Regions from separate parts of the Labrys sp. KB_33_2 genome, predicted to be linked through region 4. Evidence: riboswitches for the same ligand, from Rfam matches in the RefSeq annotation. Region 4 holds a riboswitch; each other region holds the start of a gene.
The links. Region 4 has a riboswitch for cobalamin ahead of bluB (5,6-dimethylbenzimidazole synthase). Riboswitches for the same ligand answer to the same signal wherever they lie in the genome.
Positions count from the first base shown of each region.

Region 1: another riboswitch for cobalamin. It lies ahead of AB4037_RS25945 (ribonucleoside-diphosphate reductase subunit alpha); the one in region 4 lies ahead of bluB (5,6-dimethylbenzimidazole synthase).
Region 2: another riboswitch for cobalamin. It lies ahead of metE (5-methyltetrahydropteroyltriglutamate--homocysteine S-methyltransferase); the one in region 4 lies ahead of bluB (5,6-dimethylbenzimidazole synthase).
Region 3: another riboswitch for cobalamin. It lies ahead of AB4037_RS00530 (DUF1636 family protein); the one in region 4 lies ahead of bluB (5,6-dimethylbenzimidazole synthase).

Region 1 is NZ_JBFREW010000016.1:66,961-72,246, reverse strand. Features, by position in the region: gene metE (5-methyltetrahydropteroyltriglutamate--homocysteine S-methyltransferase) at 1-889, shown strand, start outside; cobalamin riboswitch at 991-1,311, shown strand; gene AB4037_RS25945 (ribonucleoside-diphosphate reductase subunit alpha) at 1,421-4,333, shown strand; gene AB4037_RS25940 (ribonucleotide-diphosphate reductase subunit beta) at 4,462-5,286, shown strand, end outside.
Region 2 is NZ_JBFREW010000016.1:72,436-80,511, forward strand. Features, by position in the region: gene metE (5-methyltetrahydropteroyltriglutamate--homocysteine S-methyltransferase) at 1-1,271, opposite strand, end outside; cobalamin riboswitch at 1,535-1,732, opposite strand; gene AB4037_RS25955 (fumarate hydratase) at 2,143-3,783, shown strand; gene AB4037_RS25960 (porin) at 4,146-5,312, shown strand; gene AB4037_RS25965 (NAD(P)-dependent oxidoreductase) at 5,384-6,301, opposite strand; gene recA (recombinase RecA) at 6,622-7,695, shown strand; gene alaS (alanine--tRNA ligase) at 7,910-8,076, shown strand, end outside.
Region 3 is NZ_JBFREW010000001.1:108,056-116,131, forward strand. Features, by position in the region: gene AB4037_RS00515 (molybdopterin cofactor-binding domain-containing protein) at 1-885, opposite strand, end outside; gene AB4037_RS00520 ((2Fe-2S)-binding protein) at 890-1,345, opposite strand; gene AB4037_RS00525 (hypothetical protein) at 1,542-1,910, opposite strand; cobalamin riboswitch at 2,006-2,222, shown strand; gene AB4037_RS00530 (DUF1636 family protein) at 2,331-2,714, shown strand; gene cobW (cobalamin biosynthesis protein CobW) at 2,711-3,745, shown strand; gene cobN (cobaltochelatase subunit CobN) at 3,745-7,173, shown strand; gene cobG (precorrin-3B synthase) at 7,170-8,076, shown strand, end outside.
Region 4 is NZ_JBFREW010000001.1:352,179-360,254, reverse strand. Features, by position in the region: gene AB4037_RS01745 (hypothetical protein) at 1-240, shown strand, start outside; gene AB4037_RS01740 (TerB family tellurite resistance protein) at 233-913, opposite strand; gene bluB (5,6-dimethylbenzimidazole synthase) at 941-1,675, opposite strand; cobalamin riboswitch at 1,719-1,899, opposite strand; gene AB4037_RS01730 (cupin domain-containing protein) at 2,037-2,657, shown strand; gene AB4037_RS01725 (ABC transporter substrate-binding protein) at 2,795-3,736, shown strand; gene AB4037_RS01720 (ATP-binding cassette domain-containing protein) at 3,824-4,642, shown strand; gene AB4037_RS01715 (ABC transporter permease) at 4,639-5,646, shown strand; gene AB4037_RS01710 (phosphotriesterase family protein) at 5,649-6,737, shown strand; gene AB4037_RS01705 (glutamine amidotransferase) at 6,868-7,656, shown strand; gene AB4037_RS01700 (ribokinase) at 7,660-8,076, shown strand, end outside.

The DNA.
Region 1 (5,286 bases), on a different contig from region 4:
GATCACTTGGCAGGAAGAGATCGGCCTCGACGTTCTCGTGCATGGCGAATTCGAGCGCAACGACATGGTGCAGTATTTCGGCGAGCAACTGGCCGGCTATGCCTTTACCCAGCATGGCTGGGTCCAGAGCTACGGCTCGCGCTGCGTGCGCCCGCCGATCATCTATGGCGATGTCTCGCGTCCCCGGGCCATGACGGTGGAATGGGCACGCTTCGCACAATCCCTGACCAAGCGTCCTGTCAAGGGCATGCTGACCGGACCGGTCACCATGCTGCAATGGTCCTTCGTGCGGGACGACCTCGAGCGCGAGCAGGTCTGCCGGCAGATCGCCCTCGCCTTGCGCGACGAGGTCGGCGATCTGGAACGGGCCGGCATCCGCATCATCCAGATCGACGAGCCGGCCATTCGCGAAGGCCTGCCGCTCAGACACGCCGAAAAGGAGGCCTATCTGACCTGGGCGGTCGCCTGTTTCCGCCTCGCCGCCTCAGGCGTCGACGATGCCACGCAGATCCACACCCATATGTGCTACTCGGAGTTCAACGACATCATCCATGCCGTTGGAGGCCTGGATGCAGACGTGATCTCGATCGAGACTGCTCGGTCCAAAATGGAACTTCTCGATGCGTTCCGGGCCTATCGCTACCCCAACGAGATCGGGCCGGGCGTCTATGACATCCACTCTCCCCGCTGCCCCACCGTGGCGGAGATGCGCGACCTCCTTGCCAAGGCACGCGAGCGGATCGCCGGCGATCAGCTCTGGGTCAACCCCGATTGCGGCCTGAAAACCCGCAGCTGGGACGAGGTCCGCCCGGCCCTCGTCAACATGGTTGCCGCCGCCCGCAAACTTCGTGAAGAGACCGCTCCAGCGAGAGTGGCGGCGTCCGCGTGAAAAACCTGCCGGGGGACAAATTTCGTCCTCCGGCACGCCTTGTCCCCGTTGAAAAAAAGGGCATCATACACCATGTATTGACATAGAGACACCCAGGCATACTAGATGCTGTATCCACAGGTCCTCGGATTCGCTGTCCGAGGCTAAGAGGGAATCCGGTGAGCCCGAGAGCAAAGCGCGTTTGGTGAAAACGCACTTTTCCTCGAACTTTTTGTTCGACGCGTCTTTGCGATTTGAAGCGACGCTTTCAAAACACAAGACGCTCTAGGGCAAAGCCGGGGCTGCCCCCGCAACTGTAAGCGGAGAGCGGGCTGTCGCTGTGCCACTGGCCGGAAGGCGGGTTCAACCCGCCCTTCGCCGGGAAGGCAGACAGTTCGCAACGACCCGCGAGCCAGGAGACCTGCCTGTGGCTGGTTATCGTTTCCTCGGGCGGGGTGCCCCGACGGATCGCTTTGCTCGTGGCGCATATGCCTGCGCCGACGCGGAACGCGTTCCTTCGGCCCAAGCCTCCAACATTTTGGGGTTTGCCGAATGTCTTTCGATCTCGAAACTGCCACGACCACAAAGACGCCTTTTCCGGCTGCCGGCGCCGACAGGGCGAAGCCGGCCTCGGAACCGGGCTATCAGGTCATTCGCCGCAACGGCGCCGTCACGCCTTTCGATGCCTCCAAGATTTCGGTGGCCCTGACCAAGGCCTTTCTCGCCGTCGAGGGCAATTCGGCCGCTGCTTCGCGCCGGGTGCATGACATTGTCGCCGAACTCACGGCCCAGATCGTTGCCGGCCTGACCCGCCGTGCCGATGCGGGCCGAACCTTCCATATCGAGGACATCCAGGACCAGGTGGAACTCGCCTTGATGCGCGGCGAACACCACAAGGTGGCGCGTGCCTATGTGCTCTATCGCGAACAGCACGCCCAAGAGCGCGCCCTGGAACGAGCAACCGAGACAGAGGCACGGACCGCCATCGCCCCTGCCCTGCGGATGAAGACGGCGGAGGGCTCCTTGCTACCGCTCGACCACGCGCGCCTCACCGCCCTGGTGCGCGAAGCCTGCGCAGGTCTTGCCGACACCGATGCAGAGACCGTGCTGAACGAGACGCAACGCAATCTCTATGACGGCATCAGCCAGGACGAACTGGCGATCGCGCCGATCCTTGCCGCCCGCACCCTGATCGAGACCGAACCTGATTACGCCAAGGTCAGCGCCCGGCTGCTCAACGACAAGCTGCGCCGCGAGGCGCTCAGCTTCGTCGGAGGCCGTCCCGACCAGGCGACGCAGGCCGAGATGGCGACCCGCTACGCCGAGTATTTCCATGACTATATCCGCGTCGGCATCGCCAACGAACTGCTCGACCCGGAGCTCGGCCGCTTCGACCTCGCCCGCCTTGCCGCTGCCCTCAAGCCCGAACGCGATCTCAAGTTCGACTATCTCGGCCTGCAGACACTTTATGACCGCTATTTCCTGCATGTGCGCGGCACGCGTTTTGAGCTGTCGCAGGCCTTTTTCATGCGCGTGGCCATGGGCCTGGCCTTGCGCGAGATCGACCGGGAGGCGCGGGCGATCGAATTCTACAATCTTCTCTCCTCCTTCGACTTCATGGCCTCGACGCCGACTTTGTTCAATTCGGGAACGCTGCGCGCCCAGCTCTCCTCCTGCTTCCTGACCACCGTGTCCGACGACCTCGAAGGTATCTTCAAGGCGGTGAAGGACAATGCGCTGCTCGCCAAATATTCCGGTGGCCTCGGCAATGACTGGAGCAATGTGCGTGGGCTCGGCGCCCATATCAAAGGCACCAACGGCGAAAGCCAGGGCGTGGTGCCCTTCCTCAAGGTCGCCAACGATACCGCAATCGCCGTCAATCAGGGCGGCAAGCGCAAGGGCGCGGTCTGCGCCTATCTGGAGACCTGGCATGTCGACATCGAGGAATTCCTCGATCTTCGCAAGAACACCGGTGACGACCGCCGCCGCACCCATGACATGAACACCGCCAACTGGGTGCCGGATCTGTTCATGGAACGTGTGGAACAGGATGGCCCCTGGACCCTGTTCTCACCGGACGAAACGCCGGACCTGCACGACCTCTACGGTCCCGCCTTCAAGGTCGCCTATGAGGCGCATGAGGCACGCGCCGCGCGCGGCGAGCTCCGCGTCTTCAGGCAGATCCGGGCCATCGATCTCTGGCGCAAGATGCTGACCATGCTGTTCGAGACCGGGCATCCCTGGATCACCTTCAAGGACCCCTGCAACATCCGCTCGCCCCAGCGTCACGTCGGCGTGGTACATTCCTCGAACCTGTGCACCGAAATTACGCTGAACACCTCCCATGACGAGGTTGCCGTGTGCAATCTCGGCTCGGTCAACCTCGCTGCCCATGTCGACGCCGACGGCCTGATGTTCGACAAGCTCAAGGCGACGGTGACGACGGCGATGCGCATGCTCGACAACGTCATCGACATCAATTTCTACACCATTCCCGAGGCACGGCGTTCCAACATCAAGCACCGGCCCGTCGGTCTCGGCATCATGGGCTTCCAGGATGCCCTGCAGGCCCTGCGCCTGCCCTATGCCTCCGAAGCCGCCGTGTGCTTTGCCGACGAGAGCATGGAAGCCGTGTCCTTCCATGCCATCTCGGCCTCAACAGACCTGGCGGCCGAGCGCGGTCGCTACCCCAGTTTCGATGGCTCGCTGTGGTCGCAGGGCGTCCTGCCGATCGACTCGGTCGGCCTGCTGGCCGAGACGCGCGACAACGCGGCCTTCGACACCGGCACGACCCTGCCCTGGGACGCCCTGCGCGAGCGGGTGAAGACCGTCGGCATGCGCAATTCCAACACCATGGCGATCGCGCCGACGGCGACGATCTCCAACATCTGCGGCGTGTCCCAGTCAATCGAGCCGGCCTATCAGAACCTCTTCGTGAAATCGAACATGTCGGGCGATTTCACGGTGGTGACCTCGGCCCTGGTCCACGATCTCAAGGCACGGGGCTTGTGGGACGAGGTCATGATCTCCGATCTCAAATATTTCGACGGCTCTCTCGGCCAGATCGATCGCATCCCCGAAGAGCTGAAAGCGCTTTACGCCACCGCTTTCGAGATCGACACCGCCTGGCTGATCGAAGCCGCGGCGCGCCGGCAGAAGTGGATCGACCAGGCCCAGTCGCTCAACCTCTATATCGCCAATCCCTCCGGCAAGAAGCTCGATACGCTCTACCGCCTGGCCTGGAAGCGTGGCCTGAAGACGACCTATTACCTGCGCTCGCAGTCGGCCACCCATGTCGAGAAATCGACGCTGAAGGGCACCGACGGCAAGCTCAACGCCGTCTCTGCCACGGTGCCGCACGCGGCCGCGCCGATCCTGATCGAGACTCAGCCGGAAACACTGCAGTCGGAAGCGTGGGGCAAGGCCTGCTCCATCCACGACCCCGACTGCGAAGCGTGCCAGTGAGCCGAGAACGAGGTGCGATTTTTCCCTTTCGCGCCTTGCTCTCCAACTCTTTGTTTTGACGCGTTTTCTTAAGCGAAAAGTCTATCAACTTTTCTGGAAAACGCTCTGAGGATAAGAAAACGATGACGATGCTCGACTGGTCCGAACCCACCTCGCCCGCAGCCCAGCTTCCCCTGCCACAGAGCACGGCGGATGCGACCGGCCTCGGCGCGATCGACCGCGAGGGCGGCCGTGTCACGGTCGACGAGAAACGGATGATCAATGCCCGCGCCGACGTAAACCAGCTCCTGCCGCTCAAATACAAATGGGCCTGGGAGAAATATCTCGCCGGCTGCAACAACCATTGGATGCCGACCGAGGTATCGATGCAGGCGGACATCGCGCTGTGGAAGTCCAAGGACGGCCTGACGCAGGACGAGCGGCGCATGCTCAAGCGCAATCTCGGCTTCTTCGCCGCCTCCGAGAGCCTGGTCGCCAACAATATCGTCCTGGCGATCTACCGCCACCTCACCAACCCCGAATGCCGGCAATATCTGTTGCGCCAAGCTTTCGAGGAGGCCGTACACACTCACACCTTCCAATATATCGTCGAGAGCCTCGGGCTCGACGAGGGCGAACTCTTCAATATGTATCGCGAGATACCCTCGATCACCGACAAGGCGGCCTGGGCGCTCAAGCATACCCAGCATCTCGACGATCCCGATTTCAAGACCGGCACGCCGGACGCCGACCAGGCCTTCCTGCGCGATCTCGTCGCCTTCTACGTCATCTTCGAGGGCATGTGGTTCTATACCGGCTTTGCCCAGATCCTCTCGCTCGGCCGGCGCAACAAGATGGTGGGGATCGCCGAGCAGTATCAGTACATCCTGCGCGACGAGAGCATCCATCTGAACTTCGGCATCGACGTGATCAACCAGATCAAGATCGAGAACCCGCATCTGTGGACGCTGACC
Region 2 (8,076 bases), on a different contig from region 4:
CTCATGGCCGGCGTGAGCCCGTCCATGCGGGCGGCGACGCCGGCATCATGTATACGAGCGGATACACGGCGGGCCGCAGCTGCTGCGTCCGATTGGGCGAGTTCATCAGCGACGGCCCGCCGCCCGTCGACCAGGGCTGCCGACAGGGTCTTCAGTTCCCCGATTTTCTGTATCGCAAAGGCCAGCCAGCTCCGGAGTTCAGGATCGAACGCGCTCTCGGCCTCGACATCGTAGGGAACGTGGAACAGGGAACAGCTCGGAGCGAGGACGACGCGGTGGGGGCCGAGGGCTGCAACCGCCGGCTCGATCCGATCAAGAAGGGCAGTCAGGTCGCTCCGCCAGACATTGCGCCCGTCGATCACGCCCAGCGATAGCACCTTGTCGGCGCTGGCTCGTGCGACCGCCTGCCCGAGCTGGCTTGGCGCCCGCACCAGGTCGAGATGCAGGCCGGCGCTGGGCAGGTCGAGTGCCAGGTCGAGATTGTAGCCGAGGCCGCCGAAATAGGTCGCGATCATGATCTTCAGATCGGAGACCGTGCTGGAAAGGACGCCATAGGCATGGCGCAGGGCGGCCCGCGCGTTCTCGTCGAGATCGAGCACGAGACAGGGTTCGTCGAACTGCACCCAGTCCGCGCCGGCCGCGGCCAACCTGTGCAGGATCTCGGCATAGACGGGCAAGAGGCCTGGCAGCAGGGTGAGCGGATCCAGGCCCTCGTCCTTGCTCTTGCCGAGCAGCAGATAGGTCACCGGGCCGATGAGCACGGGGTGCGTGTGGAAGCCGAGCGCTACGGCCTCCCTGAATTCGTCAATGGGCTTGGCCGAAGCGAGTTCGAAGGCCTGGCCGCGGCGAAATTCGGGAACCATGTAGTGATAGTTGGTGTCGAACCATTTGGTCATCTCGAGAGCGGGGACACCGCCGCCGCCATGGCAGCAGCCCTCATGGCCACGATCGTCATGGCCCCGCCTGCCGCGCGCCATGGCGAAATAGGTCGAAAGCGGGACGGAGCCACCCTCCCAGCCATATTGAGAGGGGATGGCACCGACCACGGCGCTCATATCGAGAACCTGATCGTAGAGCGAAAAGTCATTGGACGGGATATGGGTAACGCCGAGCAGGCTCTGTCGAGCCCAGTTGCTCGCGCGCAACTGGGCTGCCGTTGCGAGCAAGGCGGTCTCGTTCTGCCTTCCGGCCCAGTGGGCTTCGAGGGCCGTCTTGAGTTCGCGACGTGGGCCGATGCGTGGCGTGCCGAGCGTCGAAATGGGAATGGACATGCGCGTCTCCGGCCGGTGACCGATAGGTCCCGGTTCGTGGTGAATGGATCGGATCGAGGAGGGAGCGGCGTACCGTTAGGGCACGCCGCAACGCATTCGTCGTCGAGCAGTCGGATCGACTGCACCTTCACGCATGATGGCAGTTTGAAGCTTGAACATCGGCAGACCCCATGAAGAACTGGGGGCAAAGGCCGTACGGGAGCGCCTGACGCGGCCAAGGACATTGACTTGGTCAAGCAACCACCGGGACACCCCGCCCGAGGACGTTTACATTCGTCGGGGCAGGTCTCCTGGCTCACGGCTCACCGAGCTTGCCTGCCTTCCCACCTGCGCAGGGCAGGCAGTGGCATGATGAGGCAAGTTCTCGCCGTCTACAGTTGCGGGGGCAGCGCCGGCATCGCACCGGCTTCCCTCTTAGCTTCCATTGCGAGAATGGAAGAACCTCGACTGGGCAAGCAAACGACAAGACGTCGTGAAAGTCAAGGTCGACATAAAGACATGTTTATATAGGCATGCCATGCGATCATAGGTTGCCCTTGGATCGCGACCTCGCGGCGGCCTTTGCTCGGCTTCAATCGCAACCACAAGCCCGGTGTCGATGGCGGCGCCTGCCTGAGTGCCTCGTCTGGCCGTGCACGAAAGGCCGAGGGGGCTTCAGCATGGAACGATTCCAATTGATCATAGGCAGCGGTGAGAAAAACGACTAAATCAGGGCCAAACCGGTGGCACCCCTGCGCCACCTCTGCCAGCCCTGGAGCAAAGCGCGTTTAGACGGAAACGCTTGTTTGCTCTAGCTCCTTGTTTTGACGCGTCTTTGCGATTCTTGCCGAAGCCGTCAAATCGCAAAACGCTCTGTTCGGAGATCCTCTCCATGCCTGCCGATTCCGCTGCCAATTCCCGCTATCCCCACGTTCCCCTGTTCCCCCTGGGAGCGGACGAGACGCCCTACCGCAAGCTGACCAGCGAGGGCGTGCGGGTCGAAAAGCTCGGAGGCAGCGAGATTCTGCAGGTGGATGGCGAGGCGTTGCGGCTTCTGGCCGAGCAGGCCTTCATGGACATCAATCATCTCTTGCGCCCCGGCCATCTCCAGCAATTGCGCAACATTCTGGAAGATCCCGAGGCGACGGACAATGACCGCTTCGTCGCCTATGACCTCCTCAAGAACGCCAACATCGCCGCCGGTGGCGTGCTGCCGATGTGCCAGGACACCGGCACGGCCATCGTGATGGCCAAGAAGGGCCGCAAAGTCTGGACGGAAGGTGAGGACGAGGGCGCCATCGCCCAGGGCATCCGCGATGCCTATGAGAAGAAGAATCTGCGCTATTCGCAGCTCGCACCGCTGTCAATGTTCGAGGAGAAGAACACCAAGACCAATCTGCCGGCCCAGATCGACATTTCCGCGGAAGGGGAGGAGGCCTACAAGTTCCTCTTCGTTGCCAAGGGCGGCGGCTCGGCCAACAAGACCTTCCTTTATCAGGCCACACCCTCCATCCTGTCCAAGGACCGCCTGATCGCTTTCCTGAAGGAGAAGATCCTCACGCTCGGTACGGCAGCCTGCCCGCCTTATCATCTGGCGGTGGTGATCGGCGGTACCTCTGCCGAAATCACGTTGAAGGCCGTGAAACTCGCTTCGGCGCGCTATCTCGACAGCCTGCCCACCGAGGGCTCCGAACTCGGCCATGCCTTCCGCGACCTCGAGCTCGAGAAAGAAGTGCACAAGCTCACCCAGTCGCTCGGGGTCGGCGCCCAGTTCGGCGGCAAGTATTTCTGCCACGACGTCCGTGTCATCCGCCTGCCGCGCCATGGCGCCAGCCTGCCGATCGGCCTTGGCGTTTCCTGCTCGGCCGATCGCCAGGCCATGGGCAAGATCACCCGCGAGGGTGTCTTCCTCGAGGAGCTCGAGCACAATCCGGCGCGCTTCCTGCCGGAGATCGATGAGAGCAAGCTTGGCGGGGCGGTGGTGAAGATCGACCTCAACCAGCCGATGTCTGACATCCTGGAAACCCTGTCGCGCCATCCGGTAAAGACGCGCGTGTCGCTGACCGGCACCATCATCGTGGCCCGCGACCTTGCCCATGCCAAGCTGCGCGAGCGCCTGGAAGCGGGTGGGGGGATGCCCGATTATCTCAAGAACCATCCTGTCTACTATGCCGGCCCGGCCAAGACACCCGCCGGCTATGCCTCGGGCTCCTTCGGCCCCACCACGGCGGGCCGGATGGACGCCTATGTCGACCAGTTCCAAGCGGCCGGCGGCTCGATGGTGATGCTGGCCAAGGGCAACCGTTCCGCCCAGGTCCGCGAGGCCTGCGCCAAGCATGGCGGCTTCTATCTCGGTTCGATCGGTGGCCCCGCCGCGCGCCTCGCCCAGGACTGCATCAAGAAGGTCGAGGTGCTCGAATATCCCGAGCTCGGCATGGAAGCGGTCTGGCGCATCGAGGTCGAGGACTTCCCGGCCTTTATCGTCATCGACGACAAGGGCAATGATTTCTTCAAGGAACTCAATCTGGGTTGAGTTCGCTCACCCTGCTTTTCGGCGAGGCCTCTTCCTGAAAAGGGAGGGGCCTTTTTCATGCACGTTCTGCGTGTTGTTGCAAAATCGCAACTGTCATGGACAAAGCCCTTTTGTGTCAGAACGATGACTTACCTTAACATTGTGTAATGTCTCGCCTGGGAGGAAAGCTTCGATATCGCGGTGCACAACGACCGCGCCTCTTCGATTGGCTGAATATTGGTTTGCCAGCTTTTCGAAGAGAGCGGCCCTGATTGAGGGCTATCTTATAAGATCGGGGTATTTCCATGTCTATTCGTGCAATTTTACTCGGCGCTGGCGCTGGATTTCTCAGCATCGTCGCAGCTTCTGCTGCGGACTTGCCCATGAGCAAGGGCGAAGCCGTTGAATATGTGAAGGTCTGTACGGCATTCGGTCCGGGCTTCTTCTACATTCCGGGCACCGATACCTGCCTCAAGATCAGTGGCCAGATCCGGGCCGACTATTGGTATGCGCAGGCGCCCAGCAATGCGACGGGCAAGCGCAACATCAGCCAGACGCAGTTTCGAACCAATGCCCGCATCCGCTTCGATGCCCGTACCCAGACCGACTGGGGCATGCTGCGCTCCTTCTTCGAACTCCAGGCTGAATCGAATGCGGGTGCGGCCACGCACGACACCTTCCAGGTGCGTCAGGCCTATCTGCAGTTTGGCGGATTGACGGCCGGTTACGCCTGGTCGCCTTACGCCTTCTACGATCCCAATTATCAGGCCGAGTTTTTCGCCCCTTATTTCGGCGAGCAGGGCCGGCGTAACCTGATCAGCTATACGGCTCAATTCGACAAGGCCTACGCCACCCTGTCGATCGAAGATGGCCGCGATCATCGTGCCAACACCACAACCTTCGGCAATACCGGCAATGCCAACATTCGCGGCCTCGGCGGTTCGCAGGTGCCCGACATCGTCGGCGTGATCGGCTATGACGACAACAAGAACGGTTGGGGCCGCCTGCAGATCATGGGCGCTCTTCACCAGAATCGCTCCGCCGTGTCGAATTACGGTGACAAATGGGGCTACTCGATCGGCTTCGGCGGCAATGTGAACATTCCGGTTCTGGAAGGCGGCTATGTGGCCGTCGAAGCCAGTTATGCCGATGGTGCGACGCGCTATCTCGGTGTCGGCGCTGCTTCCAACCCGAATGGGTCCTCGCTTCTGGGTATCGGGGGCTGGGATGCCTATCCGACCAACGGCGCGCCATATGATCTCGACAGCGCCAAGGGCTTTGCCGTGCAGGCCGAGGCTGGCCTGAACGTTACCAAGCAACTGCAGGCCGTGCTGTTTGGTGGTTACCTGGACTTTGATGCGCCGCGCGTGGCGACCAACGTCAGCGACAATTTCAAATATTACGTCATCGGCGGCCAGGTGAACTACACCATCGTCAAGGGCTTCATTGCCGGCGCTGAAGTCTGGTACCAGAACAAGGACGCGGAGGGCGCGAACACCAAGACGGTCGACGCTGTCGGTGCAGGTGTGCGTCTGCGCCGCACCTTCTGATCCGGCCTATAGAGGAAGAAGCATGGACGCTGCGCTCTCCTGGGCGCGGCGTTCCTGTATTCGGCGCCCGGTCAGTTCTGATTGGCCGGGGTAAGATCGGTGCCGTTCAGGCTGCCGATATAGTCGGTTAGCATCGGCACGTAGCGCTGCGCGCCACCGGCGGCCATCGCCACGCCGAACGAGTTCTTCACGGCATTGCCGATCGGATTGACCAATCCTGCCGCACTGGCCATCGCCTCCAGATAGCTTAGATCCTTGTAGGCGTTGGCGATGGTGAATTTGTGGGCATCCTTGTCGCCCTCCAGGACCCAGCGCGAAAAGGTCTGGTAGAAACCGCAATCCATGCGGCCGCCGCGGATGACGCTGTCGAAGCGCTTGGGTGTGATGCCGACCTTCTGCGACAAAGCGAGGGCCTCGGCATAGAGGGCGGCATAGCCCAACGACAGGAAATTATTGAGCAGCTTCATGCGGTGACCGTCGCCCGTGCCGCCGATATGCACGATGCGTCCGGCCCAGGTTGATATCACCGGCTTGAGGCGCTCGAACAGGGCGTCGCTTGCGCCGACCATGGTATCGAGCGTGCCTTCCCAGGCTTCCTTCGGCGTGCGGCCGAGCGGCGCATCGGCGTAATCGATGCCGGCTTCGGCGAGTTCGGCCGCGAGGGCGAGGGTGGAATTGGGATCGGAGGTCGAGCAGTCGACGACGACGGCCCCCGGCTTCAGGCCGGCCTTCAGCCCATCGGGACCGTGTACCAGCGCTTCCACCTGTCGCGAACCGGTGACGCAGAGGAAGACGATGCTGGAAGCGGCGCCCACCTCGCGCGGGGTCTTGGCCTCCTTGGCGCCGCGGGCCACGAGATCCTCCACCGGCGCCCGGTTGCGGTGGCCCATCACCGTCAGGGCGTAGCCCTTCTCCACGATGTTCTTGGCCATGCCATGGCCCATATAGCCGACCCCGATGAAGCCGACGCTTTCCTGCGCATTCGTCATTGCAATCGTCCCGTTTCCTGTCCCGCATTTCCGACGCGGGTTGCCGGCGCATCCTGCCGACGGTGAGTGTGGACGGGGATGGGCTTCGGGCGCAAGCCCGATGGTGCAATGGTATGATGATTTATCGAAGGTCGGCCTGCACCGAGCAGTCAGCTTCTGTTAAATAAGAACGATGAGAACAAAAATAGAACTTGCATGAATGAGAACAAAATGGGTACATACCGCCACGGGGCTTTGAATTGCGACAAGATGCAAGCCCAGTGTTGAAAACGATTGGTTCGGATGACGAATCCGTTCGTGCTTGATAGGGAAACGGGCATATGAGTCAGACGCAGCTGCGCTTGGTCGAAGGAAGCTCCATGGACAAGACGAAGGCGCTCGACGCCGCCCTATCACAGATCGAACGCGCTTTCGGCAAGGGCTCGATCATGCGGCTCGGCAAGGGTTCCAAGACGATGGAGGTGGAGGCGATCTCCACCGGCTCCCTTGGTCTCGATATTGCGCTCGGTGTCGGCGGCCTGCCCAAGGGGCGCGTCATCGAGATCTACGGGCCGGAATCCTCCGGCAAGACCACGCTGGCGCTGCACAGCGTCGCCGAGGCCCAGAGGAGAGGCGGCGTTTGCGCCTTCATCGACGCCGAACACGCGCTCGATCCGGTCTATGCCCGCAAGCTGGGCGTCAATCTCGACGAATTGCTGATCTCGCAGCCCGATACCGGCGAACAGGCCCTTGAAATCTGCGACACGCTGGTGCGCTCGGGGGCGATCGACGTCATCGTCATCGATTCCGTGGCGGCGCTGACGCCCAAGGCCGAAATCGAAGGCGAAATGGGCGATGTGCAGCCCGGCCTGCAGGCCCGCCTGATGAGCCAGGCGCTGCGCAAGCTGACGGCCTCGATCGGGCGTTCCAACTCGATGGTCATCTTCATCAACCAGATCCGCATGAAGATCGGCGTGATGTATGGCAGCCCGGAAACCACCACGGGCGGCAACGCCCTGAAATTCTATGCCTCGGTCCGCCTCGACATTCGCCGTATCGGCGCGATCAAGGACAGGGAAGAGGTGGTCGGCAACCAGACCCGCGTGAAGGTCGTCAAGAACAAGGTGGCGCCGCCCTTCAAGCAGATCGAATTCGACATCATGTATGGCGAAGGCATCTCGAAGGTGGGCGAATTGGTCGACCTCGGCGTCAAGGCCGGCGTGGTCGAAAAATCAGGCGCCTGGTTCAGCTATGAGAGCCAGCGTCTCGGCCAGGGCCGTGAGAACGCCAAGCAGTTCCTCAAGGACAATCCGGATGTGGCGGATAAGATCGAGGGCCAGATTCGCCAGAATGCCGGCCTGATTGCCGAGCGTATCCTCGACAATATCGACCCGTCCGAAGCCGAGGGCGAATGAGGTCGGCCTCGACCGGCTTCTCACGTCTGGCCTAAGCAGAGCCAATTCACACCGAATAACCCGTCTGTCGCTCCCGGCAGTCGGGTTTTTCATGTATGCGCGCCTCGACAGGCCGAAACAGCCCCGCTACAACGCCCCACCACCATGTTGCTGGCCATGCCGAAAGGAAGGGACCAGCCAAAACAGGCATTTGGGCCAAATAGGCAAATTGGACATGAGCGGCGTCAACGAGATCCGATCCACCTTCCTCGACTATTTCGTGCGGAACGGCCATGAAGCCGTGGCGTCTTCGCCGCTGGTGCCACGCAACGATCCGACCTTGATGTTCACCAATGCCGGCATGGTGCAGTTCAAGAACGTCTTCACCGGCATCGAGAAGCG
Region 3 (8,076 bases), 240 kb from region 4:
TTCCCATATCACGGGCAAGGCGAGTGCCGCTTCCTTGGCGCGCCAGAACCGGTCGGCCACCACGGCGAGGCCGCCCTCGATCGGCACCACCGCCAGGATGCCGCGGCGCCCCTTGATGGCGGCTTCGTCATGGGATTTCACGCGGCCGCCGAAGACGGGACAGGTCACCACGGCGGCATAGACCATGTCAGGCAGGCGGATATCGATGCCGAATTGCGCCGCCCCCGTCAGCTTGGGCGGCGTATCCAGACGCGCCAGCGGCTTGCCGATCAGCGTGAACTGTTCGGGCGTCTTGATGGCCGGCTCCCTCGTCAGCGTGACCTTGGCAGCCTCGCCGGCCAGCTCGCCAAAGCGCAGGCTGCGATTGCTGGCCTGATGCAGCACCTTGCCGGCATCGACGCTGCAGCTTTCGGCCGCCACCTGCCAGCGCGAGGCAGCAGCCTGCACCAGCCTTTCGCGGGCATTGGCGCCGGCTGCCTGCAGGAATTCGCGCGAGCGGCGCACGGCGCCCGAACCGCCGGTACCCATGCGCTTGTAGACGGTGTTCTCGCGCAAATTCCGGTTGGCCGAGGCGTATTCGGGCTTCACCTTGGCCCAGTCGCAACCGAGTTCCTCGGCGACGATCATCGGCAGGGCCGTGAAGATGCCTTCGCCCATTTCCGATTGCGCCACGCGGATGATCACGGTGTCGTCGGGCTCGATCAGGATCCAGGCATTGATCTCGCCGTCGGTGGAAGCACCGCCCCAGGGTTGGTCGGCGATATCAAGGGCCTGTGATGCAGCGGGGATGAACCCGCCGATCATCAGGCCGCCGGCGGCAGAGAAGCCGATGGCGAGAAAGCTGCGCCGGCTCAGCGCGGTGGACGTGCGGTCGATCGCGTTCATGGCCTCATCCCTTCATCAGTTCGGCGGCGCGATGGATGGCGGCGCGAATGCGCGGATAGGTGCCGCAACGGCAGATATTGGTGATGCCGTTGTCGATATCCGCGTCGGTGGGGGTGGGCGTATCCTTCAGGAAGGCGACGGCGGCCATGATCTGGCCCGACTGGCAATAGCCGCATTGCGGCACGTCCTCGGCGAGCCAGGCCTGCTGGACCGGATGCTTGCCGTCCGCCGACAGGCCTTCGATCGTGGTGATGGTGGCGCCGTCGACGTCACCGATCTGGGTCTGGCAGGAACGGATGGCGGCGCCGTTCACATGGACGGTGCAAGCGCCGCATTGGGCGATGCCGCAGCCGAACTTGGTGCCGGTGAGGCCGAGTTCATCGCGCAGGACCCAGAGCAGAGGGGTCTCGGGCTCGATGTCGAGCCGGTGGACGGTCGAATTGACGGTGATGGCAACCATGGGCAGGCCTTCCAGCGGCTGATGCCGGGCAGAAGTGCCGGGCCCATCGGCGTCGGCCTTCTGGTGGGCGATTGCGGGAAGGCAGAATTGTGGCGGCAATCATGGCGGCGGGGTGACGGGTAACGCAGACGTGAGAGTTTGTGCAGTCTGGAAACGGTCGAGAAATGTGGCCGCCAGTTGCGAAGGGGCCCCCGGCCTATTGCTTGAACCAGATCCGGCTATAGCCGAGCGCGTCGCCGGCGATGGCGACGAGGACGCCGACCGAGACGAGGATGAGGCCGATCATGAAGGTGCGCACGATGCGGCGATAGACTGGCGCCTCCAGTGATTTGACCGAGAGCATGCCGGCCAGCGCCCAGACTTGGAAGATGATGCCGCCCCCGATGAGAAAGACGGCGGCCAGGTCTTCCGGGATCCAGGTTCCTGGCTGCGATGCCCAGTTGTTGAGAAAGCCCAGCGAGAAGGCGAGCACGACGCCGATGGCCGTCACCGAACCGCCACGGAAGATGACGTCGATCTTCTGCGGCTCGGATGACGGTATCGGCGGCAGCTTCTCTTCGGGCATGGCAACCTCGTTGGTGTGGCGACGTCGCCGCCCTTTATGCCGGATTTTGCGCGTGCTTTGGAAGCGGGAACATTGACAAGCCCGTCCGCACACCCCTTATGTCAGCCACGATCGGTCTCTCGTTATGAGAGAAGAGGGAATGCGGTGCGGATGAAGAGCGGCCAGTCGATGGCTGCCTTGGATGCCAAAGCCGCGGCTGCCCCCGCAACTGTAAGCGGCGAGCGCCCCGCCTCGAGGCCACTGGGTAACCGGGAAGGCGGCGGGGGGCGATGAGCTGCGAGCCAGGAGACCTGCCGTTCGCAACCTTGTCACCGGTCCGGGCGGGGCGCCTCGGAGGCCGGTTCCGTTTTCCCGGACGATCGTCGGCCTCGCCGTCGGTCCCGCGCCCTCCATCCGCTTCGGCGGCGATGAACAGGGCCGATGCCACAAACACCTCTTCCAGTTCGGCTGCTCGTCTGCGTGACCTGCAGGCGCGAGGGCGACGATCCCGACGCGCCGCGCCAGGGGGCACGGCTGCGCGATGCGCTCGCCGGCATGCTGCCTGAAGGCGTCGAGTTGCAGCCGGTCGAATGTCTGGGCAATTGCAAGCGTTCCTGCACGGTGGCGCTCACGGCCGAAGGTACCTGGACCTATGTCTTCGGTGATCTCAGTGCCGAGAGCGGCCCCGACGTCCTCACCGGCGTCAGCCTGCTGGCCCATTCCACCGACGGCCTGATGCCCTGGCGCGGCCGTCCTGAAGTCTTCAAGCGCAGCATGATCGCGCGCATCCCACCCATGCCAACACTCAAGGACGCCGCCGAATGAACGCGCACACCAAAGTTCCCTGCACCATCGTCACCGGCTTTCTCGGAGCCGGCAAGACAACGCTGATCCGCAATCTGCTGGCCACCGCCAATGGCCGCAGGCTGGCGCTGATCGTCAACGAGTTCGGCGATGTCGGCGTCGACGGCGATATCCTGAAGTCCTGCGGCATCGAGAGCTGCCCGGAAGACGCCATCGTCGAACTCGCCAATGGCTGCATCTGCTGCACCGTGGCGGATGATTTCGTGCCGGCGCTGGAAATGTTGCTGTCGCGCCCCAACCCGCCCGAGCATATCGTGATCGAGACCTCTGGCCTCGCTCTGCCCAAGCCGCTGGTCAAGGCCTTCAACTGGCCGGCGATCCGTTCGCGTGTCACCGTCGACGGCGTCATCGCCGTGGTCGACGGCGCCGCGGTTGCGGCCGGACGCTTTGCCGATGATCCGGAAGAGCTCAAGCGCCAGGCCGAGGGCGACGCCTCCCTCGACCACGACAATCCGCTCGAGGAGGTCTATGAGGACCAGCTCCTCTGCGCCGACCTCGTCGTGCTCAACAAGGCCGATCTCCTTTCCGCCGGCGAAGCCGACAGCGTGGAGAAGGACATCGAGAAGACGGTGCCGCGCGCCGTCAAGGTGGTGCGCACCTCCGAGGGCCGCATCGATGCCGCCGTGCTGCTCGGCCTCGGGGCCGCGGCCGAGAACGATCTGGAGGCGCGTCCCTCCCACCACGACCACGAGGCCGAGCACGACCACGACGACTTCGATACCTTCATCGTCGACCTGCCCGCCATTCTCGATGCCGATGCCCTGGTGGACAAGCTGAAGGCGGCGGCCGAGGAACATGATATCCTGCGCATCAAGGGCTTCGTCGCTGTCGACGGCAAGCCGATGCGCCTCTTGGTCCAGGGCGTCGGCGCCCGTTTCTCGCAGCATTTCGACCGCGCCTGGGCGCCGGAGGAAACCCGTTCGAGCCGCCTCGTCATCATCGGCGAGAAGGGTATCGACCAGGCCGGCATCCGCAAGACGCTGGAGGGCTGATGCATCTGCTGCCGGCCGATACGCGTTCGCTCGACGCCAGCGAGGCCGCCATCGATCTGGGTCAGGCACCCGGCGCGATCGTGTTCGCCTCGCTGACCGATAGCGACCTCGCTCTGGCGGCCGCTTCCGGCCTTGACGATTTGCGCCTGGCGCCGTTGCAGAAGCTGCGCCATCCGATGTCTGTTGACCTCTATATCGAGAAGACTGCTCGCCATGCCAGGGTGATCGTGGTGCGCCTGCTCGGCGGACTCGATTATTGGCGCTATGGCGCGGAGGAACTGGCCGCGACGGCACGCAACAATGGCATTGCGCTCGCCTTGATTCCCGGTGACGATAGGCCCGATGGACGCCTGTCCCAGCTCTCCACCGTGCCCCAGGATGCCCTGGACCGGCTCGCGCATTACTGGCGTGAAGGCGGCCCGCAAAATGCCCATGCCTCGCTGCTTTATGCCGCAAGGCTGGGCGGTTTCGATTTCGGCGAGCCGGAAGCACCGGTCGCCGTGCTGAAATATGGGGTGTTCCTTGGAGCGCAGGCGTCCTCGCCTCGACCCTCCCCATCGAGGAGAGGGTATGGGCGCGCTGTCATCCTCTTCTATCGCTCCATCCTGCTCTCAGCCGACACTGCTCCCATCGAGGCCTTGACGCTGGCCCTCGGTGCCGAGGGCCTCGCCGTATCCGCCCTCTATGTCGGTTCGCTCAAGGATGGGGAAACGGCGGCATGGGTGCGCCGGCAGCTTGAGGACCTTCAGCCCCGGGTGATCCTCAATGCCACTGCCTTCTCGGCCCTGGCCGACGACGGTGCTTCGCCGCTGGACGTGGCCGGCTGCCCCGTCCTGCAGGTGATCACCTCCTCCTCGGCGCAGGAGGCCTGGGAAGCCTCGACCCGCGGGCTGTCGGCCAGCGACCTTGCCATGCATGTCGCCTTGCCGGAACTCGATGGCCGCCTTTCGGCTGGCGTGATCTCCTTCAAGGCCGAACGCGAGGAGGGCACCTTCAGCCGTCTCGCCCATGCTCCCCATCACGAGCGCATCGCCGCCGTGGCCGCCAAGGCCGCCGCCTGGGCCCGTCTCGCCGCCAAGGCGCGGACGGAGCGCAGGCTCGGCCTGATCCTCTCGAACTATCCGGGTGCAGACGGCCGTCTCGCCCATGCCGTTGGCCTCGATGCGCCCGCCTCGGCCCTGGCGATCCTGGAGCGGCTTCGCGACGAGGGGTATGTAGTTGGTGATCTGCCACAAAGCGGTGCCGATCTGCTGGAGCGGTTGGGCCGATCTCTTCCTGGGATTGCAAGCCTCGAGCCTGCCCTCGGAAACACGGCCGATAAGAGCACGCCGGAAGCCTCCGATCCCAGGGAGCTTTCCCTCCCGCTCGCGGTTTACCGGAGTTGGCTCGACACCCTTCCCGTTACCCTCCGGGACAAGCTCGCGGCCCAGTGGGGCGATCCATCAGCCGATCCGCTTTGCCTCGACGGCGCCTTCCGCTTTGCGGGCCATCTCTGCGGCCATGTCGCGGTGGCAGTGCAGCCCGATCGCGGCTCGGCCCTTGACCGCAAGGGCGACCACCATTCGCCCGATCTGCCGCCGCGCCATGCCTATCTCGCCTTCTATCTGTGGTTGCGCCAGGTTTTCGGCATCGACGCGATGATCCATCTCGGCACGCATGGCACGCTGGAATGGCTGCCAGGCAAGGCGGCGGCCCTATCTGCCCAGTGCTTTCCGGAACTGGCTGCAGGGTCCGTGCCGGTGCTCTATCCCTTCATCGTCAACAATCCCGGCGAGGCGGCACAGGCCAAGCGCAGGCTCGGCGCCGTCACCATCGGCCATCTCACCCCGCCCTTGCGGGAGGCTGGCCTTTCCGGCGGGGCCATCGAGGTCGAGCGCCTGATCGACGAATATGCCAGCGCCGATGGCCTCGACCAGCGCCGCATGGCCTATCTCAGGCGCGAGATCCTCGAGCGAGCCGTCGAAACAGGCCTGAGCGCCGAATGCGGCATCGCTCCCGGCCTCGACGAGGACGAGACGCTGGCGCGCCTCGATGCCTTCCTGTGCGACGTCAAGGAATTGCAGATCCGCGACGGGCTGCATGTCTTCGGGCGTCGGCCGGAGGAGAGCGCCCACCTCCTCGATGTCCTGGCTGCCTCCTGCGGCGAGGAGGAGCGTCCGGTTTTGGCCGCTCGGCTCGACAGTTGCGGTGACAGCGAAATGGCAAGCCTTCTCGCCGGCCTCGACGGATTTTTCGTGCGGCCCGGCCCCGCCGGGGCGCCGACGCGCGGGCGCGCCGACGTGCTGCCGACCGGACGTAACCTCACCACAACAGACCCACGGGCGGTTCCGACCCGCGCCGCCTACGCGATTGGATCGCGTGCGGCGGATGCCTTGATCCAGCGCTATCTGCAGGATCACGGCGATTATCCCAAACGTATCGTGCTCGACCTCTGGGGCTCGGCGACCATGCGCACCGGTGGCGACGATCTCGCTCAAGGATTGGCCCTGCTGGGCGTCAAGCCGGTGTGGGACAACGGCTCCAATCGCGTCTCGGGCTTCGAGATCCTGCCGCAGGCGCGGCTCGACCGGCCGCGCGTCGACGTGACCCTGCGCATATCAGGCCTGTTCCGCGATGTGTTCGCCCAGCAGATCGCGCTGTTCGACGAAGCGGTCAGGGCCGTCGCCGCCCTGGAGGAAAGCGCGGAATGGAATCCGCTGGCCGCCACGGCGAAGGCGAGCGGCGAGCGCCCGCTGCGCATCTTCGGCGCTGCCCCATCAGCCTATGGCGCGGGGATCACCGACCGTATCGCGCGGGGAGCCTGGGAGACGCGGGCCGATCTCGGGCGTGATTATCTCGCCGCGAGCGGCCATGCCTATGGCGCCGGCATCGAGGGCGATGCCGTACCGGCTGTCTTCGCCGAGCGGGTCGCCTCGGCCGATGCCCATGTCCATGGCCAGGATCATCGCGAGATCGACATCCTCGACGACGTCACCTTCGCGGCCTACCAGGGCGGTTTTGCGGCGGCGCTGGAAGCACTCGGTGCCAAGGCCGCCCTCTATCACGCCGATCTCTCCAATCCGCAGGCGCCACGTTTGCGCAGCCTCGGCGAGGAGGTCGGCCGCCTCGTGCATGGCCGGGCCGCCAGCCGGCGCTGGATCGACGGCATGATGGTGCATGGCTATGCCGGGGCCGCCGAGATGGCCAATGCCATGGATTCGCTGTTCGCCTTCTCGGCGACGGCCGGCATCGTCACCAACGCCGCCTTCGATCGCATGCACGAAGCCTATGTCGAGGACGAGGAGGTTGCGGCCTTCCTCGCTTCAGCCAATCCCGCTGCGGGTCGGGCGATCCGGGCGCGGCTGGCGGAAGCGATCCGCCGGGGGCTGTGGCAGCCGCGTCGCAATTCGGCCAGCCGCCTGCTGGACGAAGCTGGGAGAGCGGCGTGAGCGAGCCGTCCAATCAGGTCAAGGGCTGGTGTCCGGGGGCGCTCAGGCCGATGCGCTCGGGGGACGGGCTGATCGTGCGGGTACGTCTCACCGGTGGGGATCTCAGCCCGGAACGCGCGGCCGCGCTGGCCGAGGCTGCCCGGCGCTTCGGCAATGGCCTGATCGATCTGACCTCCCGTGCCAATCTGCAGATGCGCGGCGTCAGCGACGAAACCCTGCAGCCTTTGCTCGACCGGCTTGCCGAACTGGGCCTGCTCGATGCCAGTGCTGCCGCCGAACAGGTCCGCAACGTGATTGCAAGCCCGCTCGCCGGGCTCGATCCGAGCGCGCCTGTTGACGTGCACCCTATGATCCGAGCGCTGGAGCTGAGGCTGATTGGAAACGAGCGTTTCCATTCTCTCCCGGCCAAGTTCGGCTTTCTGCTCGACGGCGGCGGCGTGCTGCCGCTTGACGGCGTCGAGGCCGATATCGCCCTCCGGCCCGAGGATGACGGGCATCTCCGCCTGGAAGCCGGTGGGGAAGTACTCGGACGGGTGAGGGTGGAAGAAGCCCTGGAGGCGGCCCTCGGCGTTGCCGAGCGCTTCCTCGCTTTGCGCCAGCCCGATGAACGCCGCATGCGCGATCTGGTGAGGCGGTTGCAGGATGAGGCACACTTACCTTCTCCACGAAGTGGGGAAGGTGGCGTTGCGAAGCAACGACGGATGGGGTGTGGCCCGCTAGCGGCACTCTATCCGGATAATATGCTTCTAGCGAACCCCACCCCATCCGGCCCGACTTCGTCGGGCCACCTTCCCCACTTCGTGGAGAAGGCAGTTGCACCCACTCGTCTCGCCGGCCCCCACGACGCGGGCTTCTTTACCGCCGCGGCTCCGTTCGGGCGGCTCGATGCCGGCCAGCTCGAAG
Region 4 (8,076 bases):
GGCCAGGTCGAGCAGGTGCTGGACGGCAAGCTGCTGATGCCGCATTGGCGTTTCACCAAGGGCGTCAATCTCGCCAGGGTCTTCGAGCAGCCCGGCAATTTCGACCTGGTGCTGTGGATCACCGGCCCAGGCGCCTTGCCTTTCCTCGACAATGGCAAGGTGATGGATGCAGAGGCCTGGGGCCAGGCGACCAGTATCTTCGGCGGCGACGTCGCGAGCTACGCCTTCTATTTCAATTGAGCGGGCGCCCGGCCGCGGCATCCGGCGCAAGCAGGCGTCTCTTCAGGCGAACGATCGCCTCGCGCTGCAAATCGCTGGCCTCGCCATAGGCATTGGCGACCTCGCCCAGCATATCGATAAGCTGTTGGCGCTCCGGCAGGGACAGGCGCGCCCGCAGAAGGGGCGCCAATTCCTCGGCGACCGGCGTGAACACCCGACCGCGATCCGTCAATTGCAAGGCCTGCTCATAGACATGCTCGCGATCGCCGATCCCGAGTGGATCGGCCATAAGAGCGAGGATCGTGTCCCGCTCGGCCCGGGTCAGCAAGCCATTGGTGCGGACAAGCTGGATCATCAGGACGACGGCCGCGAGCCTCGGATCATCGATGGTCTTGAGAGAGGCGCGCTCGAGCGCCTGCGGCCGAACCGTGTCGGAACCCCGGTCGAGCGGAAGGGGGACAACTTTCGGCACGGTCTCGAGGCGGCGGCCCGCCGCCGGCTTGCGGGCCTTGCCGCGCAACAGCCAGAACAGACCGACGAGGGCGGCCACGAATGCCCCGATCAGGATCGCCCTCGGCCCCTCCAGCAAGACCAGGCTGGTAATCAGCAGTGCGATAATCCAGATCGCATTCTTACGCAGGAAATCCATCGGCCGTGCCACCCGATCGAGACGGCGCGCATCTGCGCCGGCCACCCCAAAGCGTCTTTGCGCTTTGCTCTATCAACCAGCATTCCCCATAGCCGTCCGCATGGCGGCGAGCAAGGGATGGTCGGGCCGCTGGCCGTCCCAGGCGTCGAAGCTCAGCACGGCCTCCGGCGGCAGGCGCTGGCGCCAGCCCTTCACTTCCAGCTCCGGCCGGGCATAGGCTTCGTGCACATAACCAAGGCACAGATAGGCGACCGGAATTACGCGCTCGGGAATGCCCAGTGCCGCACGCAGGCGCACGGGATCGACGATGCTGACCCAACCGACCCCAACGCCCTCGGCCCGTGCCGCCAGCCAGATGTTCTGCACCGCGCAGACAGTGGAGTAGCGGTCCATGGCCATGTCATGGGTGCGGCCGAGCACCACGGGGCCGGCGCGGTCTGGATCGCAGGTGATGCACAGATTGACCGGGGAATCGAGGATGCCGGCAAGCTTCAGCGAGCGGTATTGCGCCTGCTTCTGCGGCGGAAACATCGCCAACGCTTCCGCATTGGCCTCCTCGAAGAGGGCCTGCACCTTGCCCCGGGCCTCAGGGCACCGCAGCACCAGGAAACTCCAGGGCTGCATGAAGCCGACCGACGGCGCATGATGCCCGGCCACGAGGATGCGCGCGAGGACATCGTCCGGAACGGGCTGCGGACTGAATTGGCTGCGGACGTCCCGCCTGGTGAAGATGGCGCGATAGACGGCGTCGCGTTCGGCCGGTGAAAACGGCCCGGAGGGCGCAAGCGCTCCCGTGGATGGGTCCATCGTCATTCCCCTTGCGATGGCAATCGCCGCGCCGTCCACGCGCGCCGATCTATCGCCTCCGGCCGGTCTTCTGACTCGGGATCCACCCATCCGGACGCCTTCCCCGCAGAGCGAGTGGCCTGAAACCTGCCCGGATAGTCCCCCTTACAGCGTTGGGCACGTCGCGGCTTCAAACCGCGTTCCCGATTCTCCCGCAAGCGGGCACCGAAGGTCTTGCGGATGTAGCATGGGAGGTGCCGACTGCCCAGCCGTTTGGGACGCTGATGCCGAGCGGCCGGCGGCGAAGTGGACAGGGTGCAGGCTTGTGGCCTAGAATCGTCGGCTAGGCTTTCGGGCAATGAAGCATCCTGGCAATCGCGCAATGAACAAGATCGACCTCAAACGACGCGCCGGCGATCACCCCGATCCCCTGGAACAGGCCAATCCCGTGCGGCTCGGCACCCGCCTTCGCCTGGCCCGGCAGACAAGGGGGCTGACGCTGAAGGCCCTGGCGACGGCCGCGGACTGTTCGGAAAGCCTGCTGTCCAAGATCGAGAACGGCAAGGCCTCCCCTTCCCTGCCCATGCTGCATCGCCTCGTGGAGGTCCTCGGCACCAATATCGGCTGGATGTTCGAGGAATCGGATAGCGAAGAGGGTATCGTCTTTCGCGCCGGCTCGCGCCCCCTGATCTCGCTGGACCCGCTCCGCCGGGGCGAGGGCATCTCGCTGGAACGGGTGATCCCCTATTCGCCCGGTCATCTCCTCCAATGCAACATCCACCACATCGAGGCCGGCGGCGAGAGCGCCGGGCCGATCCAGCACCAGGGCGAGGAAGTCGGCTATGTGCTGACCGGAACCGTGGAGCTGATGGTCGGTGAGCGTACCTTCAAGCTCTCTGCCGGCGATACCTTCGTGTTCAAGTCGGAATTGCCTCATTGGTACCGCAACACCGGAACGGAGCGCGCGAGCATCTTCTGGGTCAACACGCCTGCCACCTTCTAACGCCTCACGCCGTCGGCGTTTCAAGAATCCCCGAGACCGCCATTCAAGTAACTTGACATGAATTCAAGTCTCTTGAATGATGCTGATGTCAGAACTGAGAATGAGCCCGGCACGGGCCATCCATGAAGGGAACTGAAATGCGGCTTTCAAAATATCTCGCCGGCTGCTCGGCAGCGGCAGCCCTGGCGCTGTCCCTAGGATCGGTGTCCGCTTTGGCCGACACCTTCGCCCTGGTCACCATCAACCAGCAGGCCCTGTTCTTCAACCAAATCAACGAAGGCGCTGAGGCCGCCGCCAAGGCGGCCGGCGCCAAGCTCGTCATCTTCAACGCCAACAATGTTCCGAGCGCCCAGAACGATGCGATCGAGAACTACATCACCCAGAAGGTCGACGGCATCATCCTGATCGCCATCGACGTCAACGGCGTGAAGCCCGCCATCACCTCCGCCAAGAAGGCCGGCATCCCCGTCATCGCCATCGATGCCCAGATCCCCGACGGCGACAATGTCTCCTTCGTCGGCGTGGATAATCTCAAGGCCGGCGAGGACATCGGCAAGTTCTACGCCGACTACGTCAAGTCCAAGCTGGATGGCACCGCCAAGATCGGCGTGGTCGGCGCTCTCAATTCCTACATCCAGAACCAGCGGCTGGATGGCTTCAAGAAGGCGGTGACGGCCAGCGGCCTCAAGGTCACCTTCCTCGACACCGTCGACGGCCAGAACGTGCAGGACGTGGCGCTGAGCGCGGCCGAGAACCTGATGACGGCCAATTCCGACATGACCACGCTCTATGCCACCGGCGAACCGGCCCTTCTCGGCACCGTGTCCGCCGTGACCAGCCAGGGGCGCACCGAAGGCGTCAAGGTCTTCGGCTGGGACCTGACCAAGCAGGCCATCGAAGGCATCGACCAGGGCTGGGTCACCGGCGTGATCCAGCAGGATCCGGCCGGCGAGGGCAAGGCCGCGGTGGAAGCCCTGGCCAAGCTCAAGAAGGGCGAGAAGGTCGAGCCGATCATCAACGTTCCCGTGACGATCGTGACCAAGGAGAACGTCGACAAGTTCCGGGGCATGTTCAAGTAACGGGCTGACAGGCCCCCCACGCATAGTTGGGCCCAGGCCCGCTGCTCTTCGAGCCGCGGGCGGGGCATCTCATTGCCAGGCGGAACCATGATGGACAGTGGCGAACCCTACCGCGTCAAGATGACCGGTATCTCCAAGCGATACAACACGATCCAGACCCTGGACGACGTATCGCTGATGCTCAGGCCCGGCGAGGTGCTGGGACTGGTCGGCGACAATGGCGCCGGTAAATCGACCCTGAGCAAGGTGCTTTCGGGCGCCGTGATCCCCGACACCGGCGCGATCGAGATCGACGGCAAGGTGCAGTCCTTCGCCTCCCCTGCCGATGCCCGCGCGGCGCGGGTGGAGATGGTCTATCAGGACCTGTCGCTGTGCGACAGCGTCGATGTCGCCGGCAATCTCTTCCTCGGCCGCGAGCCCAGGCACCGCATCCTCGGCGTTCCCTTCCTCGACCAGCGCCGCATGCACGACCAGGCCCGCGACATGCTCGACAAGCTCGGCATCGTCATCGCCGATACCAGGCTGAAGGTCGAGAACCTCTCCGGTGGCCAGCGCCAGTCGATCGCCATCGGCCGCGCCGCTTCCTTCAATCCCTCCGTGCTGATCATGGACGAGCCTACGGCCGCCCTGGCCGTCGCCGAAGTCGAGGCGGTGCTCGAACTGATCCGCACCGTCAGCGCCCGCGGCGTCAGCGTCATCCTGATCACCCACCGCCTGCAGGACCTCTTCCTCGTCTGCGACCGCATCCAGGTGATGTATGAGGGTCGCAACGTCGCCGAGCGCCGGATCGAGGACACCAATATCGAAGAGGTGGTCAACCTCATCGTCGGCCGCAAATTCAACGCCCGCTCCGCCGGCGCCGCCCAAAAGAACGGCTCTCCCCAGGACAACGGAGCCCGCGCATGACGGCCTCATCCACCACCCCCGCCCATCGCCCCCGCGTCCACAAGGCGCGCTGGCGCGACAAGGCGATGGCGAATGGCAGCATCATTTCGATCGCCCTGTTCTTCATCTTCGTCTGCCTGGTCTTCTCGATCTGGACCGACGCCTTCCTCACCACCCCCAACCTGCTCAACATCGTGCGCCAGTCGGCACCGCTGCTGATCGTGGCGGCCGCAATGACCTTCGTGATCACGACGGGCGGCATCGATCTTTCGGTCGGCTCGGTGCTGGCGCTCGCGGCGACTCTGTCGGCGGCCTCGCTGCAGGCCGGGATTCCCTGGCCCCTCGTCATCGTGCTGATGCTGGCAATGGGCGGCGTGATCGGCGCCATACAGGGCTTCTTCATCGCCTATGAACGCATTCCCGCCTTCATCGTCACCCTGGCGGGCCTGTCGGTGATCCGAGGCCTCGCTCTCCTGATCACCGCCGGCTATTCGATCCCGGTCGAGGCCCAGAGCCCCTTCACTGCGATCGGGCGCGCCTGGTTCCTCGGCGTGCCCGTGCCCGCCCTGATCGCCCTCGTGGTGCTGGTGATCGCCTTCCTCGTCTTCAACCGGACGCCCTTCGGCCGCTATGTCACCGGCGTCGGCGCCAATGCCGAGGCTGTCCGGCGCTCCGGCATCAACACCCGCTTCGTGGTGCTGTGTGTCTATATCCTCTCCAGCATGGCGGCCGCCGCGGCCGGCGTCATCCTGGCGGCGCGCCTTGGCTCCGGCTCCTCCAATGCCGGCCAGGGTTTCGAGCTCGACGTCATCGCCGCGGTGGTCCTGGGCGGCACCAGCCTGTTCGGCGGGCGCGGCACCGTTGTCGGCACGGTGCTGGGCGCCCTGACGGTGGCGGTCATCGCCAACGGCCTGGTGCTGGCGCATATGTCACCCTTCCTGACTCCTATCGTCACCGGCTCGATCATCCTGATCGCCATCTGGCTCAATTTCCGCCTGTTCAAGGGCGCGATGAGGAGCCATTGAGCATGGATCACCTGTTCCAGCCCCGTCCCGCCGAACGCAAGCCGATCGGCATCCGATCCGGCACCGCCATGACCGTGCTCGGCCCGGTGCCGGTGGACGACCTCGGCATCACCCTGATGCACGAGCACATCCTGCTCGATGGCGCCCGCACCTGGAAATGCCCCTGCCATCCGGACGAGAAAGCGATCGCCGAGCAGGCGGTGAATATCGAGATCATCGGCGAGTTGCGGATGAACCCCTATATGAATCGCGACAATGTCTCGCTCGACGACAGTGACCTCGCTTTGTCCGAGCTCAAGCGCTTCCAGGCGCTCGGCGGCCATACGGTGATCGAGGCCACCAATATCGGCATCGGCCGGGCACCCGAGAAGCTGGCACGCATCTCCCGCGCTTCCGGCATGAAGATTATCATGGGTACCGGCTTCTATCTGGAGCCGACCCATCCGGACTGGCTGAAGGCAATGGATGTCGAGGCGGTGACGCAGTTCATCGTCAACGATGTCGGCGGCGGGCAAGAGCAGCCGCAGATCATGGCGGGGATCATCGGTGAGGTCGGCGTCAGCAAGGACTTCACGGCGGAGGAGGAAAAGTCGCTGCGCGCCTCGGCGCGCGCAGCCGGGATCACCGGCCTGCCGCTCTCCATCCATCTGCCGGGCTGGGAGCGTCTCGGCCATCGCGTGCTTGACATTGTCGAGGCCGAGGGCGCCGATCCCAGGCATACCGTGCTCTGCCACATGAATCCGAGCCATGCCGACCTGCCCTATCAGCGGGCCCTGGCCGAGCGCGGCGCCTTCCTCGAATACGACATGATCGGCATGGACTATTATTTTGCCGACCAGGACGCCCAGTCCCCTTCCGACGAGCAGAACGCCACCGCGATCCGCGCGCTGGTCGACATGGGCTTCACCGACCGCCTGCTGCTGTCGCAGGACGTCTTCCTGAAGATCATGCTCACCCGCTATGGCGGCTTCGGCTACGGCTTCATCCTCAAGCATTTCGTGCCCCGCCTCCTGCGCCACGGCGTGGAGCAGGCCGCGATCGACCGCGTGCTCGTCGACAATCCCAAATCCGTGTTCTCCGCCGCGGCGTGAGCCCACGACCCCTTTTCCTGGAGCAAAGCGCTTTTTATCGAAAACGCACTTTTGCTCTAACTCTTTGTTCGAACGCGTCTTTGCGATTCTTGGTGATCCCACCAAATCGCAAAACGCTATAGGAGTGACCATGTCCAAGAAGAAGATCCTGCTCGCCGGCGAATCCTGGGTCTCGACCTCGACCCATATCAAGGGCTTCGACCAGTTCCCGACCGCCACCTACCACACCGGCGCCGATGAGCTTCTCGCCGCCCTGAAGGACGGCGCCTTCGACGTGACCTTCATGCCTGCGCATGAGGCCCAGCGCCATTTCCCGCAGACGATCGAGGCGCTTTCCGCCTATGACGCCGTCGTGCTATCCGACATCGGCGCAAACACGCTGCTGCTCCATCCCGATACCTGGATCCACTCCAAGCCCACCCCGAACCGCCTGCGCCTTCTGCGTGACTATGTGCAGAACGGCGGCGGCCTGTTGATGTTCGGCGGCTATTTCAGCTTCCAGGGCATCAATGGCGGCGCGCGTTACCGCAAGACGCCGGTGGAGGACGTGCTGCCGGTCGAATGCCTTGCTTTCGACGACCGCGTGGAAGTGCCCGAGGGCTACGCCCCCGTCGTCACCGGCGCGGCCGATCATCCGATCCTGCAGGGTCTCGGCACGGAATGGCCCATCCTGCTCGGCTACAACGAGGTGACGCTCAAGTCGGGCGCCGAGGTGCTCGCCACGGTCTCGTCCGACTATGGTTCCCAGCCGCTGCTGGTGACCGGCACCTACGGCAAGGGCCGCACCGTGGCCTGGACGTCCGATGTCGGCCCGCATTGGCTGCCGCCGGGCTTCATCGCCTGGGACGGCTACAAGAAACTGTTCGAGCAGATGCTGGCTTGGGCGACCGAGAAGAATCGGGCGACCACGAAGGGCTGAACCATGGCAGTGCATGTCGTCGGCAATGTCTGTGTCGACACGACCTTCCGGCTGGAGCGTTTCCCGGTTCCCGGCGAAACGCTCAATGCCTCCGGTCACGCCGACGGCATCGGCGGCAAGGGCGCCAACCAGGCCATTGCCGCCTCCCGCACAGGCGCGGACGTGACGCTGTGGGCGGCTGTTGGCGACGACCTGGCGGGAGGCTGGATCACCGATCGTCTCACCGCGGAAAGTCTCGCCGGCCGCCTCACCGCCAAGCCCCTGCCCACGGATCGCTCGGCGGTGCTGGTGGAAACCGGCGGCGAGAACATCATCGTCACCGGAAGCCTGTGTGCCGAAGCCTTCGATCCCGACGCGGAAACGGATATCGCCGAGCGGATTGCGCCCGGCGATATTGTGGTGATGCAGGGCAACCTGTCG